2 regions of the Acetivibrio cellulolyticus CD2 genome follow, and region 2 is predicted to be linked to the other one. Evidence: riboswitches for the same ligand, from Rfam matches in the RefSeq annotation. Region 2 holds a riboswitch; the other holds the start of a gene.
The links. Region 2 has a riboswitch for ZMP and ZTP ahead of pflB (formate C-acetyltransferase). Riboswitches for the same ligand answer to the same signal wherever they lie in the genome.
Positions count from the first base shown of each region.

Region 1 (7,803 bases), on a different contig from region 2:
AGCCGATATTGGAGATATAAGCAAAGCTAATGTTAGGTAATTTAATATTCGTTTCATCTGGTTTTAAAATATCTACAATTCTTTTTTCTTTTAAGTTATCAAAGTTATCTCCACCCCCACCAGGTATTTGCAACATGTTTAGGTGGATAGTATTTACATCAGACGACACTTCTGCAAGATTTACATTAGCATCAAACTTACCAAACTTATTGCTCCCAGTCAGAAAAGAACTTATACTTAAATTTATTTCTTTGTTATTGAGGTCTTGGCCTCCCGTTGCCATCATTCTGATTGTTGCAGTTTTGGTTGTTGCATTATAATCTACTATTTTATGTGTAAATCCATTTGCACCTGTAATATTATAATTGTACAAATCAATGTTTTCATTGATTCGGTTAGAAATTAGATCCTGCATCGTAAGATACACAACTGATATTTCATCATCATTCATTGCCGCAACTACCTCCATTTTAATTCCATTGGATTCAGTAAAAAGCTCTACTGGTTGGAGATTATTAAAAATTCCCTTGCGACCTCATACTTTGACAAGGCATAATAGAAGGCTATTTCATCCTTATTAAGTCCCAGTTCCTGCTCCTCTTCGTGCATCTTTTTTATATTTTTTGCCATTCGAATAAGTTCCTCTATTACCTCGGCATTAGTATCCAGATCAAAATGGGAACTGAATTTCTTTTCTTTCAATTATCTCCATAACCCTTGATTTCATTTTTGGTCCGCATTTACTTCTCTCCAAATAATTGATAAGCGGTTCTCTTACAATTTCAAGAGAGCGTCTTTCAAAGTATTTAAAAATCTGTTGATAAATTTTCCTTGTAGTATTATTTGACGGAGTTTTTAAAAGTTCATTAATAAAATGTTCAATCAATTCTTTCTCACTTGCTTTATACTGTAACGCCTCAATAATTTTTACTCTCAAGTGCACTTGTTCAATATTTCTTGCCGGCTCGGATGTTTTGAAGTAATTCATTAAAGCATCATATGCCATCTTATTACCTATATACAATAAATTTATGAGTTCATTTATTGCATATCTACTTTCTTCGAAATTATTTGACGCAAGAATTTTCTCATATTCTTCAATACTCTTATTCTCTAAAATGAACCCAAGAATTTCATCCGAACTCAGATCATTATCATTATCAATCTCTATAATTTCCACCTGCTCATAGTTTTCACAGGCATCACTATCACCATCAATACGATTCTCGTAATATACTTCTATGCACACCGAAAAATCATTGCTCTCATAAATCTCATCAACAAAAGGTTCGAATTTATCAATATTAAACATGCACACCCCAAAACCATTATCAAAATCCCTTTTATCTGACAAAAAGTAGTTACAATTAAAACAAATTCTTGCACTATCCACGTTTTATTCTACCTTTCAAATAATATTTTACTTTGTTCGATATACAGTTTCACTCAAAAATCAAAACATCCATAAGTACCCTTCTCTTATCGTTACTAAATATCATTATTAACAACTTTTCATTTTTATTTGCCACAGCACTTCTTATATTTCTTGCCACTTCCGCAGAGACATGGATCATTTCTTCCAATATTCAATTCTTTAGCTAATGCATGTATCTGGGGTTTTAATTCATTAATCTTTTTTACTAACTCCTCCGATTCTTTCTCAAGGCGTTCATTTTCTGCTATTAGCCCTTTTATTTCAATAATCTCTTCTTCTGATAAATCTTCATCTATTTCGCCAAAACCATCAATATACATAAACGTTATATCTCCCTTTCTACTTCAATTTATTTATCAATGATGGAATAACCGAATTCCTGTAAAACACATTACCATATTATATTTGTCACAGGTCTCAATAACGTTATCATCTCTGATCGACCCGCCCGGTTGTGCGATATATTTTACACCACTTTTATGTGCACGTATGATATTATCGCCAAAAGGGAAGTAGGCATCCGAAGCTAATGAAACATCTGTCATATGCTCTAACCATACTTTTCTTTCTTCCCTTGTAAATATCTCCGGCTTTGTTGTAAATACGCTCTCCCAAATGCCATCAGCTAATATATCCATGTAATCATCGCTAATATATATGTCTATACTATTATCCCTGTCAGCTCTTTTGATTTGTTCTTTAAAAGAAAGATTTAATACTTTGGGATGCTGACGTAAAAACCAGTTATCCGCTTTCTGTCCTGCCAGTCTTGTACAATGGATTCTAGACTGCTGTCCTGCACCAATTCCAATTGCCTGCCCACCTTTTGCATAACAAACAGAGTTTGACTGAGTATATTTCAAGGTTACCATAGCAATTGTAAGATCCAATTTCGCTTGTTCTGATAGGTTTTTGTTGTATGTAACAATATTTTCAAATAATTCATCATTGATAACAACTTCATTTCTTCCCTGCTCAAAGGTTATACCAAACACATTTTTTCTCTCAACAGGAGTCGGAATATAATCCGTTTCAATTTGAATAATGCAGTATGCTCCTTTTTTCTTTGCAGTTAAAATTTCAAGTGCTTCCGGATCGTAAGAAGGTGCAATAATACCATCAGAAAATTCATTTTGAATTATTTTAGCTGTAGCAATATCACAGACATCAGACAGTGCAATAAAATCTCCATAGGAAGACATTCTGTCCGCACCTCTTGCACGAGCATATGCATTTGCCAGTGGCGATAATTTCATATCATCAGCTATCCAGTAAATTTGTCGTTCTACATCAGATAGAGGAATCCCAACGGCAGCACCAGCGGGCGAAACATGCTTAAATGATGTTGCGGCTGGAAGTCCTGTTGCTTGTTTTAATTCCTTTACCAACTGCCAGGCATTCAATGCATCGAGCAAATTGATATATCCTGGTCTTCCATTTAAGATTTTAATTGGAAGTTCACCTTCTTGAGTAAAAACCTTAGCAGGTTTTTGGTTTGGATTACATCCGTACTTTAATTCATATTCTTTCATAAAACTGCCTCCCTAAATAGAAATAAAAATCAAAAAACCGTCTGGAACCTCAAACGGTTGCCCAGACGGTCGGCTTACAATCCTACTGCGCTCCCCGTGGTTAATTCCACTTCCGCCAGTTACGCAGATTACATTTAAATATATTATAATATTCCAATTAAATGAAGTCAATTTGCAATTATCATAAAGATGCAACATTCCTGTCTCGTCGCATATTCAGAGAACTCTTTTATATCATATTCCTTCAATCCATCTTATCATCACATCTAATACCAATTGCAAATTTCCAAACTGACAATGATTTTCAGCATGTTCGGAGGCTGTAAATATTCTTCCGGTAAAGGTTCTGACATTCGTCAATTTCTCTGATTGTTTGTAAAAATGTTTTATATCACAGAAATGATCTTGAGAACCAGCAAGCAATAAAAAGTCCTGCTTAATTTCGTGTGATATTTTTTTAGTATTAAACAGTCTCAATTTTCTAAAATATTTATATGGACTGTTTACCCCCATAACATGCATACCATGGTCTATCCCCCAATATGTATAAGCATCTTTTTTCATTTTCATTCCCACAATAAAATTAAACACCGTTGACATCCTGAGTGCTGTCATTACATTTATAAATAGTTCCAGACCCAATCCTCTTCTCGAAGAAACTACTTTATAGAAATCATACATAGTCCCCCAAGCAATGACCCTTTTTATTCTCGGTTCATTCACTGCAGCTCTTGGAGCAAGATATCCTCCTAAAGAAAGACCAATAAGTGTAATACCATTCAACCCAAGTGCATCCAAAACAGCCTTTACAGGAAGTTCCCACTGATAAGTCATAGGGTAACGGTATTTTTGAAGAACCTCACCTTGCCCTGGTCCTTCAAAATAGTAAAAATCAAACCCTTTCTGAGCAAAGTAAATCATGACTGGAATCAATTCTTCTTTATAACAGTCAAAACCTCCTGTCAATACTATTGTCCCTTTGGATGCCATTTTGTTCAAGTTTGGCACACAGTATACCGGAAGCTTTATCCCATCATAATCTACCTCTTTTTCAATAATACTTCCATTTTCGAAATACTCCTTATAACTCTCCCTTAAGAGCCCCACTAATTTATTATAAATAGTCAGCTTTTGCGGATCTGAATATGGCAAAAAGAAATCTACCGCCCTATAATATATTGCCTGTTTATGGACATCACCGCTTATTCCTGCCTTATCAGCCAGAGCCATGAATTCTCTTTTCCAATCGTTTAAATCTTTTATCCTTCCAGCAGCACATTTTACATCTTCAACCGGTAAATCTCCAAAAGAAACCCATCTGTTTATTTGATAATTAAAATTCGGCTCATCATGGAACTTATAAGTACCTTTTACAAACTTAAAAGCCATTTTCTTTCCCCCATTCAATAACAGTTTTTAGTTATTTGCGAAATGCTATAACGCTTGAATTTACTGCATTTCAAATTGATATTTTTATTGTTTTCCCCCTCTGCTTCTAGTAAAATATAGGTATCTAATCCAATTTTAAACAAGAGAAGGGGAAAACAAATGGTAAAACTTTATAAACAAATTTCTTTTGCTGACACATTCGAAGAATGTAAAGATGTTTTTCAAAATAATAAGCCAAAATTTCTTAAGCTACTCTCACAACATCTTGATTTATCTTCGCTTATACCACAGGATTTTTATTGGTCTTACCACAAAACTCTAGGGAGAGACCGTAAATATTCACTCTCTTCAATGCTTTCAGCATTAGTTCTGCAGAAAATTCTTGGCATTCCTACAGTTTCGCTACTCATTATTTTTCTTAATTTATGCCATGAAGCCCGTGAATTCTGTGGCCTTCCAGACGTCCCTCATAACTCTCAGTTTACACGGTTCAAACAAGATTTCGTTATTTACCTGGAAAACTTCTTTAACCACCTTGTAGATATTACAGAACCTATTTGCCAGGAAATTAACACTACTCTTGCATCCACTATCGCTTATGATACTTCAGGTATTGAAACCTTTGTAACTGAGAATAACCCAAAGTTCATAAATTCTATCATAAAAAAACTCAAGGCTTTCTACAAGGACAAGCCTGATGTCGATGTATATAAAATGGCTTATAGCCTTATGCCTTCTTCAGCCTCTGCAAACAAAGAAATCAAGCAACTCTACATAAACGGCTACTTCTGCTATGTCTACAAGTTTGGCATTATCACCAACGGCCTCGGCATTCCAAGACATATTGCCTTTTTGGATAGTGACTTCAAAAAGAAACATCCTGAAATGCACATTGAGAAAAAATCGGATTCTCCAGACGAAGATAAATCTATTAGTGATTCCAAATCCCTTAAACCAGTATTTGCAGACTTCTTTACTCTTCACCCGGATTTTAAACCAAGCACTTTCCTTGGTGATTCTATTTTTGATACGTGCGATACCTACACATTGCTCTTAGATGAACTCAAGTTTCAAAGGGCTCTAATACCTTTGAATTCCAGAAATTCAAACCCTAATCTTCCGCCTATTAAATACAATGATGATGGTTGGCCACTTTGCTCTAAAGATTCTTCTGTACCAATGAAACCAAATGGCTGGAGCCGAGAAGAAGGAAGAATCGAAAGATTCAAATGGCGGTGCCCACAGGCAAAACTAATTAAAGGTAAATGGGTTACTTCTTGTGATAACCCCTGTAATGGCAAGCCTTGCGGTCGTGTAACCTTCACATCTCCTGCCATGGATAAACGCATGTATCCAGGTGTGATTAGAGGCTCTGACGAATGGATTTCTGACTACAAAATTAGGACTGTAGTAGAAAAAAACATTCAATACCTTAAGGAGCCTATGGCCTGTGGTAATCTTAAAACAAGAGACAACCTAACTATTAAAGCAGATTTATATCTCGCAGGTATCACACAACTAATTACTGTAATACTTGCAGATAAAATTCATGAGCACAAGTATATACGTAGTTTAAAACCTTTAATCGCTTGATTTACTAACTTACTCTTGAAACTTATGTCTTATACATAAGCTTATTTGTGCTGTAATTTCATCAACAAGGTTCTGGTTTTTCAGTCAAATCACTAACATATATCCCTCTTAAGTTATCAAAGTCCATTTTACATCTCTTCTAACTTTTTACATCTGATTTTTTAAGTCATTTTGCAAATGCCTAATAACAGTTTTTTCACCCTTCATTTCCACTATTAGACTATGTGCAATGATTGGTAAAACGATGCCCTTCGAATCCAATCTTCTTTGAAGCTCTTCAAAGAAAATACCCTTTCCATCAACAGCACATTCGTTATATAAACCAGCATTGAATTCATCCCTGCCAGTAGCTATCTTTTGTCGTGCAAAATACTCAAAGGATTTCTTCATTTCTAATTTTGTATTCACTCCACAAGTAGGTGAGCCATCAACCCCTATTATACCTACTACTTTATAGCCTGATTTCAAATAATCAGTAATCATTACAAAAACCTCACGTGCCAACTTTTTATATACTATTTTTGTGTAGATCATAAATAACTTCAAAACTACTGGTTTGAATGAATAAAGCATTGTTCCCTCTGAAGAATATGAAAGCCATAAAAGCTTTTTTAGCACACCACCCCATGCCCATTGTTCTGGGCATTTCATTTGAATTATCCCCACCTCTTCCTCTATGAGTTTTTCTATTATCTCCGTAACTACTCCCTTTCTAAAAGCACCTCCCAAATACCTTGTGTTTTCATTTAATAGGCAATGAGACACAAAAACAACCTTCTTACTTCTTTGATCCTTTAGTGTATCAGCTAACATATCAATTTTTTTCATATTACCTCCATCGGTTTAGCACCTAAACCATTGCACAAAAAAATTTAAATACGTTTATCTTTGAGATTACTATACTTATCTATATGGTTAATAACTAAATCCAGCATCTGCTTGAAATTGTCGATTTTTTCTTTTTGGATTCCTTGCAGTAATTGTGTCATAGACTCATCCATTTGCCTGTGAAACTCCTCATGTCTATCGAAAGCAGTTTTCCCCTTCTCAGTCAACTCTATCAAAACTTCTTTCCTGTTATGTATACTCCTTTCCTTACTAACATAACCTCTTTTGATTAGTTTTGAAATAGTCTGGGATACAGCTCCTTTAGTTATTCCAAAGTGTTCACACAACTCAGTAACGGTTTTTCCCTTTCCAGATTGGATAGCTTCGATCATATTAAGCTCTGAGGGATACAAGAAATCGCCCAATCCTGTGTCAAAAGGCATCTTTTCGAGTTTGTTGTATTGATTAACCAACTTCGCAATTTGGTTTCTAAGTTCTAAAACAATTAAATATTCATTATTATTCATATTTTCAGTTTAGCACCTAAACCGTAATAAGTCAACATGTATTTAAATACTCCATAAAAATAGGTCTTAGCATTAGGAGGTAAAACTATCGCTGATTTTGAAAAGAGTAAATCTTCTATCGTTTGTGTTAATACATGCTACACTGTCATCGGAATATATAGAATTTATTAACCTGCTCCCAATCATTAATAAAAATGCCATAAAGGTTAGGCCTTCTTCTAATTGCGAGCGGGTGGTAACTCACATAGGTGGGTATATTTCTTACATAATGCCACATTCCTCTGGTGCTTTTCACGTCCCTTTCAGGGTCAGAAAAGAATGCTTTTACTGCCACATCCCCTAAACAAAATGCAATTTTAAAGTTGTTTGTTTGTAATTGTTGATACAGATACCCCAGGCAAGTCTCTCGAGCATTTTCCTTATTATATTTTCGTACAGGTCTGCACTTTAAAATATAAGTAATGTATAAATCCTTCTCATTTAGACCCACAGAATTAGC
Region 1 covers NZ_JH556659.1:147,898-155,700, reverse strand. Annotated here, with positions in the region: gene ACECE_RS28420 (hypothetical protein) at 1-451, opposite strand, end outside; gene ACECE_RS32130 (type I restriction enzyme endonuclease domain-containing protein) at 499-702, opposite strand; gene ACECE_RS0220895 (hypothetical protein) at 671-1,354, opposite strand; gene ACECE_RS31955 (SEC-C metal-binding domain-containing protein) at 1,519-1,755, opposite strand; gene ACECE_RS0220885 (phosphoribosylaminoimidazolecarboxamide formyltransferase) at 1,792-2,967, opposite strand; ZMP/ZTP riboswitch at 3,020-3,100, opposite strand; gene ACECE_RS0220880 (alpha/beta hydrolase) at 3,202-4,356, opposite strand; gene ACECE_RS0220875 (ISNCY family transposase) at 4,516-5,949, shown strand; gene ACECE_RS0220870 (2-thiouracil desulfurase family protein) at 6,097-6,777, opposite strand; gene ACECE_RS0220865 (MarR family winged helix-turn-helix transcriptional regulator) at 6,822-7,304, opposite strand; gene ACECE_RS0220860 (uracil-DNA glycosylase) at 7,450-7,803, opposite strand, start outside.
Region 1: it holds a riboswitch for ZMP and ZTP, as region 2 does, so the genes downstream of both, ACECE_RS0220885 (phosphoribosylaminoimidazolecarboxamide formyltransferase) here and pflB (formate C-acetyltransferase) in region 2, are expected to answer to the same signal.

Region 2 (7,803 bases):
AAGTACTAGATCTGTGTAATCCAAGAGTGTGTTGACAATATCTGAATTACTGTCTACAAATCCATTTGTATCAATTGTTGTATGAATGCCTTCTTCCTTACATTTCTTAAAAAGCTCGGTAATAAATTCTGCCTGAAGAAGTGGTTCGCCGCCTGAAACTGTTACACCACCTCCGGAGTTTTTGAAGTAGGGGATATACCTTCTGATTTTATCAAACACCTCGTCAACGGAATATAAAATCCCTCTGTCATTACTCCAGGTATCCGGGTTGTGGCAGTAAAGGCAGCGAAAAGGACAGCCCTGCATAAAGATTACAAATCTTATACCAGGACCGTCAACAGTACCAAACGATTCAAATGAATGTATTCTGCCTTTAATAGTCATATAATCACCTTTACATAGCGTTATGGAAGGTTCTGGCTATAACTTCCAGCTGTTGCTGTTTGGTCAGCCTAATAAAGTTAACAGCATAACCGGATACCCTTATTGTAAGTTGAGGGTAGTTGTAAGGGTCTTCCATTGCTTTTTCCAATACTATTCTTTCAAACACATTAATATTTACATGATGTCCGCCCTGTATGAAATAACCGTCAAGAAGAGCAACCAGATTATTCATTCTAGCATTTGTTTCTCTTCCAAGTGAACGGGGGACAAGGGTCAAAGTCAGTGAAATTCCATCCATACAGTACTCGTATGGAATTTTAGCTAATGAGTTCAAAGCCGCCAAAGCTCCCATTTTATCTCTGCCGTGCATTGGATTTGCACCTGGTGCAAACGGTTCACCTTTCTTTCGTCCGTCAGGGGTTGAACCGGTCTTTTTACCATAGACAACATTTGATGTAATTGTCAGTATTGAGAGAGTGTGCACAGCATTTCTATAGGTTTCGTTTTCCTTAAGGTCATTATAAAAGTCTTTAACTACTTCTGTGGCAATACTGTCAACTCTGTCATCATCGTTACCGAATTGAGGATAATCCCCCTTGATTTCAAAGTCAGTAATCAGACCTCTTTCATCCCTGATTACTCTTACATAGGTGTACTTTATAGCACTTAACGAATCAACCAATACAGATAACCCTGCAATACCAAATGCCATTAGCCTGTTCACATCGGTATCGTGGAGAGCCATCATGAGCCTTTCGTAAGCGTATTTATCATGCATGTAATGTATCACATTCATGGTATTGACATAAAGGCTCGTCAACCATTTCTGCATTTCTTTGAATCTGCTCATTACCTTATCGTAATCAAGGTATTCATCGGGGTAAGGCTCAAATTCAGGAGCCACTTGTTCGCCGTATATTTCATCTTTCCCTCCGTTTAGGGCAAGTAGTAAAAGTTTTGGCAGGTTACAGCGTGCGCCAAAGTATTGCATGTCTTTTCCTACACGCATTGCTGATACACAGCAGGAAATACCGTAATCATCGTGAAAATGTGGTCTCATTACATCGTCATTTTCATATTGTATGGCACTCGTAACCATTGAAACCTTTGCACAAAACCTTTTAAAACCAATTGGCAGCTTCTGCGACCAAAGTATGGTTATATTAGGTTCAGGTGAAGGACCTAAATTGAGCAATGTTTGAAGTAATCGGAAGGATGTTTTGGTTACCATATGCCTTCCATCTTCACATATACCGCCTAAAGACTCTGTAATCCAAACAGGGTCGCCCGCAAAGAGCTCATTATAGTCAGGTGTTCTTAAGTGACGAATAAATCTCAACTTGATTATAAACTGGTCGATAAGTTCTTGGGCCTCTACTTCAGTAAGTGTACCAGCTTTAATATCTCTTTCAATATAAATATCAAGGAAGGTACTAACTCTTCCAAGTGAATTGGCAGCTCCATTTGTCTCCTTCATAGCACCTAGAAAAGCTAAGTAAGTCCATTGAACAGCTTCAAGTGCATTTTCTGCAGGTCTTGATACATCAAAACCGTAGGTTTTTGCCATTTCAATAAGGTCGTTCAATGAATTGATTTGTTCGGTTACTTCCTCTCTTAATCTGATAGTTTCTTCATTCATGCTCTTATTTAGAAGGATGTTTAGATCCTTTTTCTTTTCTTCAATAAGTGCATTTACACCATAAAGTGCAACTCGCCTGTAATCTCCTATTATTCTTCCGCGTCCGTATGCGTCAGGAAGGCCTGTTATAACGCCACATTTTCGTGCTTTTCTCATTTCTGGAGTATATGCATTGAAGACGCCTTCATTATGAGTTTTACGATAGTTCTCAAATATATTTTCAATTTTAGGCGACAGTTTATAGTTGTACTTCTCGCAGGCCTGTTTGGCCATTCTAATTCCACCATATGGCAGAACAGCTCTTTTAAGAGGTTTGTCTGTCTGAAGACCCTTAATAACCTCATACTTTTCGTCAATGTATCCAGGTGCATGGCTTGTAATACCGGATATAGTCTTTGTATCTACATTTAATACACCGTCCTTAAGACGTTCATCATTGAGGAGTTTCTTGCATTTGCTCCATAATTTTTTTGTCTTGATGCTTGAATCTACAAGAAATTCTTCTGTACCATCATAAGGGGTATAGTTTTTTACAATAAAATCTCTTACATCTATGTTGTTTTCCCAGTTTCCAGATACAAATCCGTTCCAAGCTTTTTGATCCATATTAAAAACCTCCTTAGGCTTGGTCTGACCTCGAATGCAGTATAAATAATTCTACGAGGCAAAGCTATATATTCTTAAATTTGATTTCTATAAAAGCTACAATATTACTTTATTCTTACCCTTAATAAAAACTAATAAAACAAAATCCCGGGAATATTCAGTTTAACTTGATACTAGAAAAAAATACTACAAAAATTCTCCAAACAAAAACCACCTGAGTACTTTTAGCTACCCAGGCGGTCGGTAAAATTAAGAATCATACTCCCTGTGGTAAAATCCACTTCCGCCAGTCATATGATCCATATTAACGGAAAATTGTCATAAAGGCTATTGAATAACCTCTATGAGTAGTATAGTTTTTGTTTTTCTTTTTGTCAACTAAAAAACCTATCCCAAATTGACCAAAAAAATTAGCTATGGCTTTATACCATAGCTAACCTTTATTATTCTTAATATTATTTCTTAGCAAGAACTTTCTTTAACTTTGTAAATCTAGGAAGTCCATCTTCCAATACTGGCTTGGATTCACCCTGGATTAAAGGAAGCGCATAGTTGATGAAGTCTTGTGTCAAGCCGTTTCCTTCCTTGTTGATCCATTCTCTTGGAATAGTCTTTTCAGTATTTGCAACATCTGTAAGGTTGATTAGCTTGGTAGTGCATTTATATTCAGTACCAGCAGCTCTTTCAAATGCTACCATGTAATCTGTCATACCTTCAACAGCATGCTTAACTGCCATCTGGCCTGCCATGTAAGCTTCGTTAACGTCTGTTAATGAACCAACGTGAGCAGCACATCTTTGAAGCAAGCTGAACTCGATTCCTCTAACTTTTGTTCCGAGCTTTTCTTTAGCAACGTTTGCAAGTATTGATGCAGCACCGCCAAGTTGAGCATGACCGAAGGAATCTTTTGCAAGGTTTGAACCCATTTCTGCAATATATCTGCCTTGCTCGTCTTTACAGCCTTCAGAAACAGCAACGATAACTTTACCGTTTTGTTTATATACCTTGCTTGTATCTTCAAGGAACTTCTCAATACTGAAAGGAAGTTCAGGCAAATAGATCAAATCCGGTCCATTTCCTTTGTGAGCAGCTAAAGCTGAAGCTGCAGTAAGCCAACCAGCGTTTCTACCCATAACTTCAAGAACTGTTACCATTCCTGTGTCATAAACTCTTGCATCATGGTATACTTCCATAGTTGATGTAGCTATGTATTTTGCAGCGCTACCGTAACCTGGACAGTGGTCTGTTCCAAAAAGGTCGTTGTCGATAGTCTTTGGAACACCCATAACTCTACATTCGTAGCCAACCTTCTGCATGTACTTGCTTACTTTGTTGCAAGTGTCCATGGAGTCGTTTCCACCATTGTAGAAGAAATATCTGATGTTGTATTTTTTGAATACTTCTAAAAGTCTCTTATAATCTGTCTCATCTACATCAGCACTCTTAAGTTTGTATCTAACTGAACCTAAAGCGGATGATGGTGTAGTCTTCATTAAATCCAATTCATAGGAATCTTCTTTGCTCATGTCATAGAATTGTTCATCTAAAACACCTTTAATTCCATGTGCTGCTCCATAAACAGCTGTAATGCAATCTTGCTTTAATGCTTCCTGGATAACTCCAGCAGCACTAGCGTTAATAACTGATGTAGGGCCACCTGACTGGCCGAACATACATGCTCCTTCCAAACGGCTCATAATATAACCTCCTTGAAATATATAAATAAGTTATCGATTAGACCAAAATATATTGTTACCAAAAACAACATGGTCAAAACAAAATCAAATAAAAATATAACACAATTTAGCATGAAATGCAATTATCCTTGATAAAATATTATCAATTAATTTTTAATTATACCTTGATTTTCAATTTGAATCTGATAAAATTATAATGATAAAAATCTAACAAGATTTGTTTATTAACTAAATTAAATATAAGGAGTGGAGAAAATGCCATTAGTTACAAGTAAAGAAATGTTTAAAAAGGCATACGAAGGCGGATACGCTATAGGTGCATTCAATGTTAACAACATGGAAATAGTTCAGGGAATAACTGAAGCAGCAAAGGAAGTTAATGCTCCATTAATTCTTCAAGTTTCAGCAGGAGCTAGAAAGTATGCAAATCATACATACTTAATGAAACTTATTGATGCAGCTATAATAGAAACTGGTCTTCCAATCTGTGTACACCTTGACCATGGTGATACATTTGAACTCTGTAAATCATGTATAGATGGTGGATTTACATCAGTTATGATAGATGGTTCACATCATTCATTCGAAGACAACATCAAATTGACAAAACAGGTTGTTGAATATGCACATGATAAAGGCGTTACTGTTGAAGGTGAACTTGGAAGACTTGCAGGTATCGAAGATGCAGTTAACGTATCTGATGCAGATGCAGCATTTACAGATCCTGATCAGGTTCAAGAATTCGTTGAAAAGACAGGCGTTGACTCTTTGGCAATAGCAATCGGAACAAGCCATGGAGCATTCAAATTCAAAGGTGAAGCAAGATTAAGATTTGATATATTGGAAGAAGTTCAAAAGAGACTTCCAGGTTTCCCAATCGTATTACACGGAGCATCATCAGTTATGCCTGAATATGTTGAAATGATCAACAAATTCGGCGGTAATATGCCTGGTGCAAAGGGTGTTCCTGAAGAAATGTTAAGACAAGCTGCTAAAATGGCAGTTTGTAAGATAAACATTGACTCTGACTTAAGACTTGCTTTAACAGGAAGCATCAGAAAGTACTTTGCTGAAAATCCATCACACTTTGACCCAAGACAATATCTTTCACCAGCTAGAGCAGCTATTAAAGACGTTGTTAAACACAAACTTATCAATGTATTGGGTTGCGACGGTAAAGCTTAATATTTATATTCAATATAGAATAAAAGGTGGGGGTATACCTCACCTTTTGCTATATAGACAGGAGTTTGTATTATGGAAAACAATGATTCTGTTAATAATGAAAGTAATAAAAAAATTGACTATAAGGAAATACTCAGTTGGATTAAATACATAGCATCAGCGGTATTAATTGCTTTATTCTTAACCAATTTTGTAATTATAAATGCCTTTATACCTACAGGTTCAATGGAAAATACAATAATGCCCGGAAACAGGGTTATTGCCACCAGGCTGCATTACCTTTTTGCGAAGCCTGAGAGAGGGGACATTGTTGTATTTAAGTTTCCTGATGATGAGAAGACGAATTTTGTTAAAAGAGTAATAGGCTTGCCGGGAGAAACAGTTGAAATAAAAGCTGGAGAAGTGTATATTGATGGTGTCAAACTTGAAGAATCTTACCTCAAAGAAGAAATGAGGCGTGAAGATAAAGGACCTTATGTTGTTCCAGCGGACAGCTACTTTATGATGGGGGATAATAGAAACGACTCAAAGGATTCAAGGTATTGGCTGACAACTAATTATGTTCATAAGAGTAAGATTTTAGGCAGGGTTGCCTTTGAATATTTCCCAAGAATAAAATGGTTGTGGTAATAGGTGGTAAAGACTTCACTGTTTGTCATGTGAAGTCTTTTTTGCAATTCTTGGGTACATTTTATAGAGTTAATTTGCTTTAGTCCTGTTCCTGAACTTAATAATTACTGTAATTGTTAAAGTCATAATAATTATAAACAGAATTAATAATTTAAAAGTAATATCAGTGATTGTTTCTTCTTTAGCAGATTGTCTTTCCCTATGGTATAATACAAATGTAGTTATTTAAATTCATGGTTTTTGCTACCATCTGCATTATCAACGGACCTCAGAAAGCTTGCTTGCATGCTTTCTTCCTATGACTTCCTTAATTTTCCTTTTTCCATGCCTCCAGCCCCTTGGCTTCACCAAGTTCTAATATCATCGACAGTAACTGAAATGAACTTAGCGTTATCATTGCTTCCTTGCCCTCCGAGTCTCCAAAAACCGCTGTGAATTCTGGAAAGTGAATGTCGAGCCATTGCATTATATTGTTTTGCATAACTTTTACAGCCTATTACATGGTTATATATTTTAACTAAATTACGCAGTTCAGAATGAATACCAGTTGCTACGTTAAACAAAAAAATAAAAAAATGTATAATTGACAAAAAAAAAAAAAGTAATACAATTAATCCATAAATGGTTAATGATGTATAAGGAGGCGAAAATTTGATTTACTTAATAAAACTAAGGAGGAGTACTGATATGAAAAAGGGATTGTTTTTAATTTTAATTGGTTTATGTTGCACAGTATTTTCATTTAACTGTTTTGCATCTAATTATGCACTTCATGTTTGGGGATACAATAGTACGAGTGTAGACATAAACTTGTACAATTTGAGCAGTGTTTATTCTACAGCTTTTAGTAATGCAAAGAGTTCATGGAATAATGTTGACACACCCTGTAGTATATATTCATCCCCATATAGCAGTAATTATATATATGATATAGCTTATAATAGTACATATTTATCGCAGTATTTAGTGTACGAAAATGATTATACGGATCCAGATCACATAACAACTCGTTTCAACATCAAAATAAATAATAATTACGTAATGACTATGCAAACACAAGAAAAGGGAAGTATTATCGCTCACGAAATTGGACATGCATTTGGACTTAATGATTATGATGCAGTATCTACTGTACTGATGTCTCATACCAGAAACAGATATTCGCTGTATAGTCCAAAAACTGGGGATATAGAAGGCGTAAATGCTAGTTGGTAATAATATTAATAAATGGAGGTATCTTTATTATGAAGAAGATTTCTTTTATAATAATAACAACATTGGTAATATCGGCAATTTCAACAGTAAGTTTTTTGTATTTTAGACAAGAACCCAAAAGTATTGCAAGTTCATCAAAGAATATGAAAACAGTAACATCTGTTTTTGATTGGATGAGGTATTCAGATATAGAATCTTTAGTTGAAGCATCTGATCTGATTATAATAGGTGAAGTTAAAAAGCCGGAAAAGGAAACAGTAAAAATTTATCCAAATGACTCTAGATATACTAAGGAGGAAATGGATAAGTTAGAAGCTTATGAAATTTGCACATTATCAGATATTAAAGTTAAGAAAGTACTAAAAGGAAATTTAGAGATAGATAAAACTATTGAACTGAAAGATTTTGGTGGTGTATATGAGGATGTAAAGTATGTAGATGCTAATA
Region 2 covers NZ_JH556657.1:677,366-685,168, reverse strand. Annotated here, with positions in the region: gene pflA (pyruvate formate-lyase-activating protein) at 1-384, opposite strand, end outside; gene pflB (formate C-acetyltransferase) at 395-2,629, opposite strand; ZMP/ZTP riboswitch at 2,853-2,933, opposite strand; gene ACECE_RS0214805 (6-phosphofructokinase) at 3,085-4,326, opposite strand; gene fba (class II fructose-1,6-bisphosphate aldolase) at 4,582-5,511, shown strand; gene lepB (signal peptidase I) at 5,584-6,141, shown strand; gene ACECE_RS32635 (hypothetical protein) at 6,449-6,607, opposite strand; gene ACECE_RS0214785 (hypothetical protein) at 6,829-7,356, shown strand; gene ACECE_RS0214780 (hypothetical protein) at 7,386-7,803, shown strand, end outside.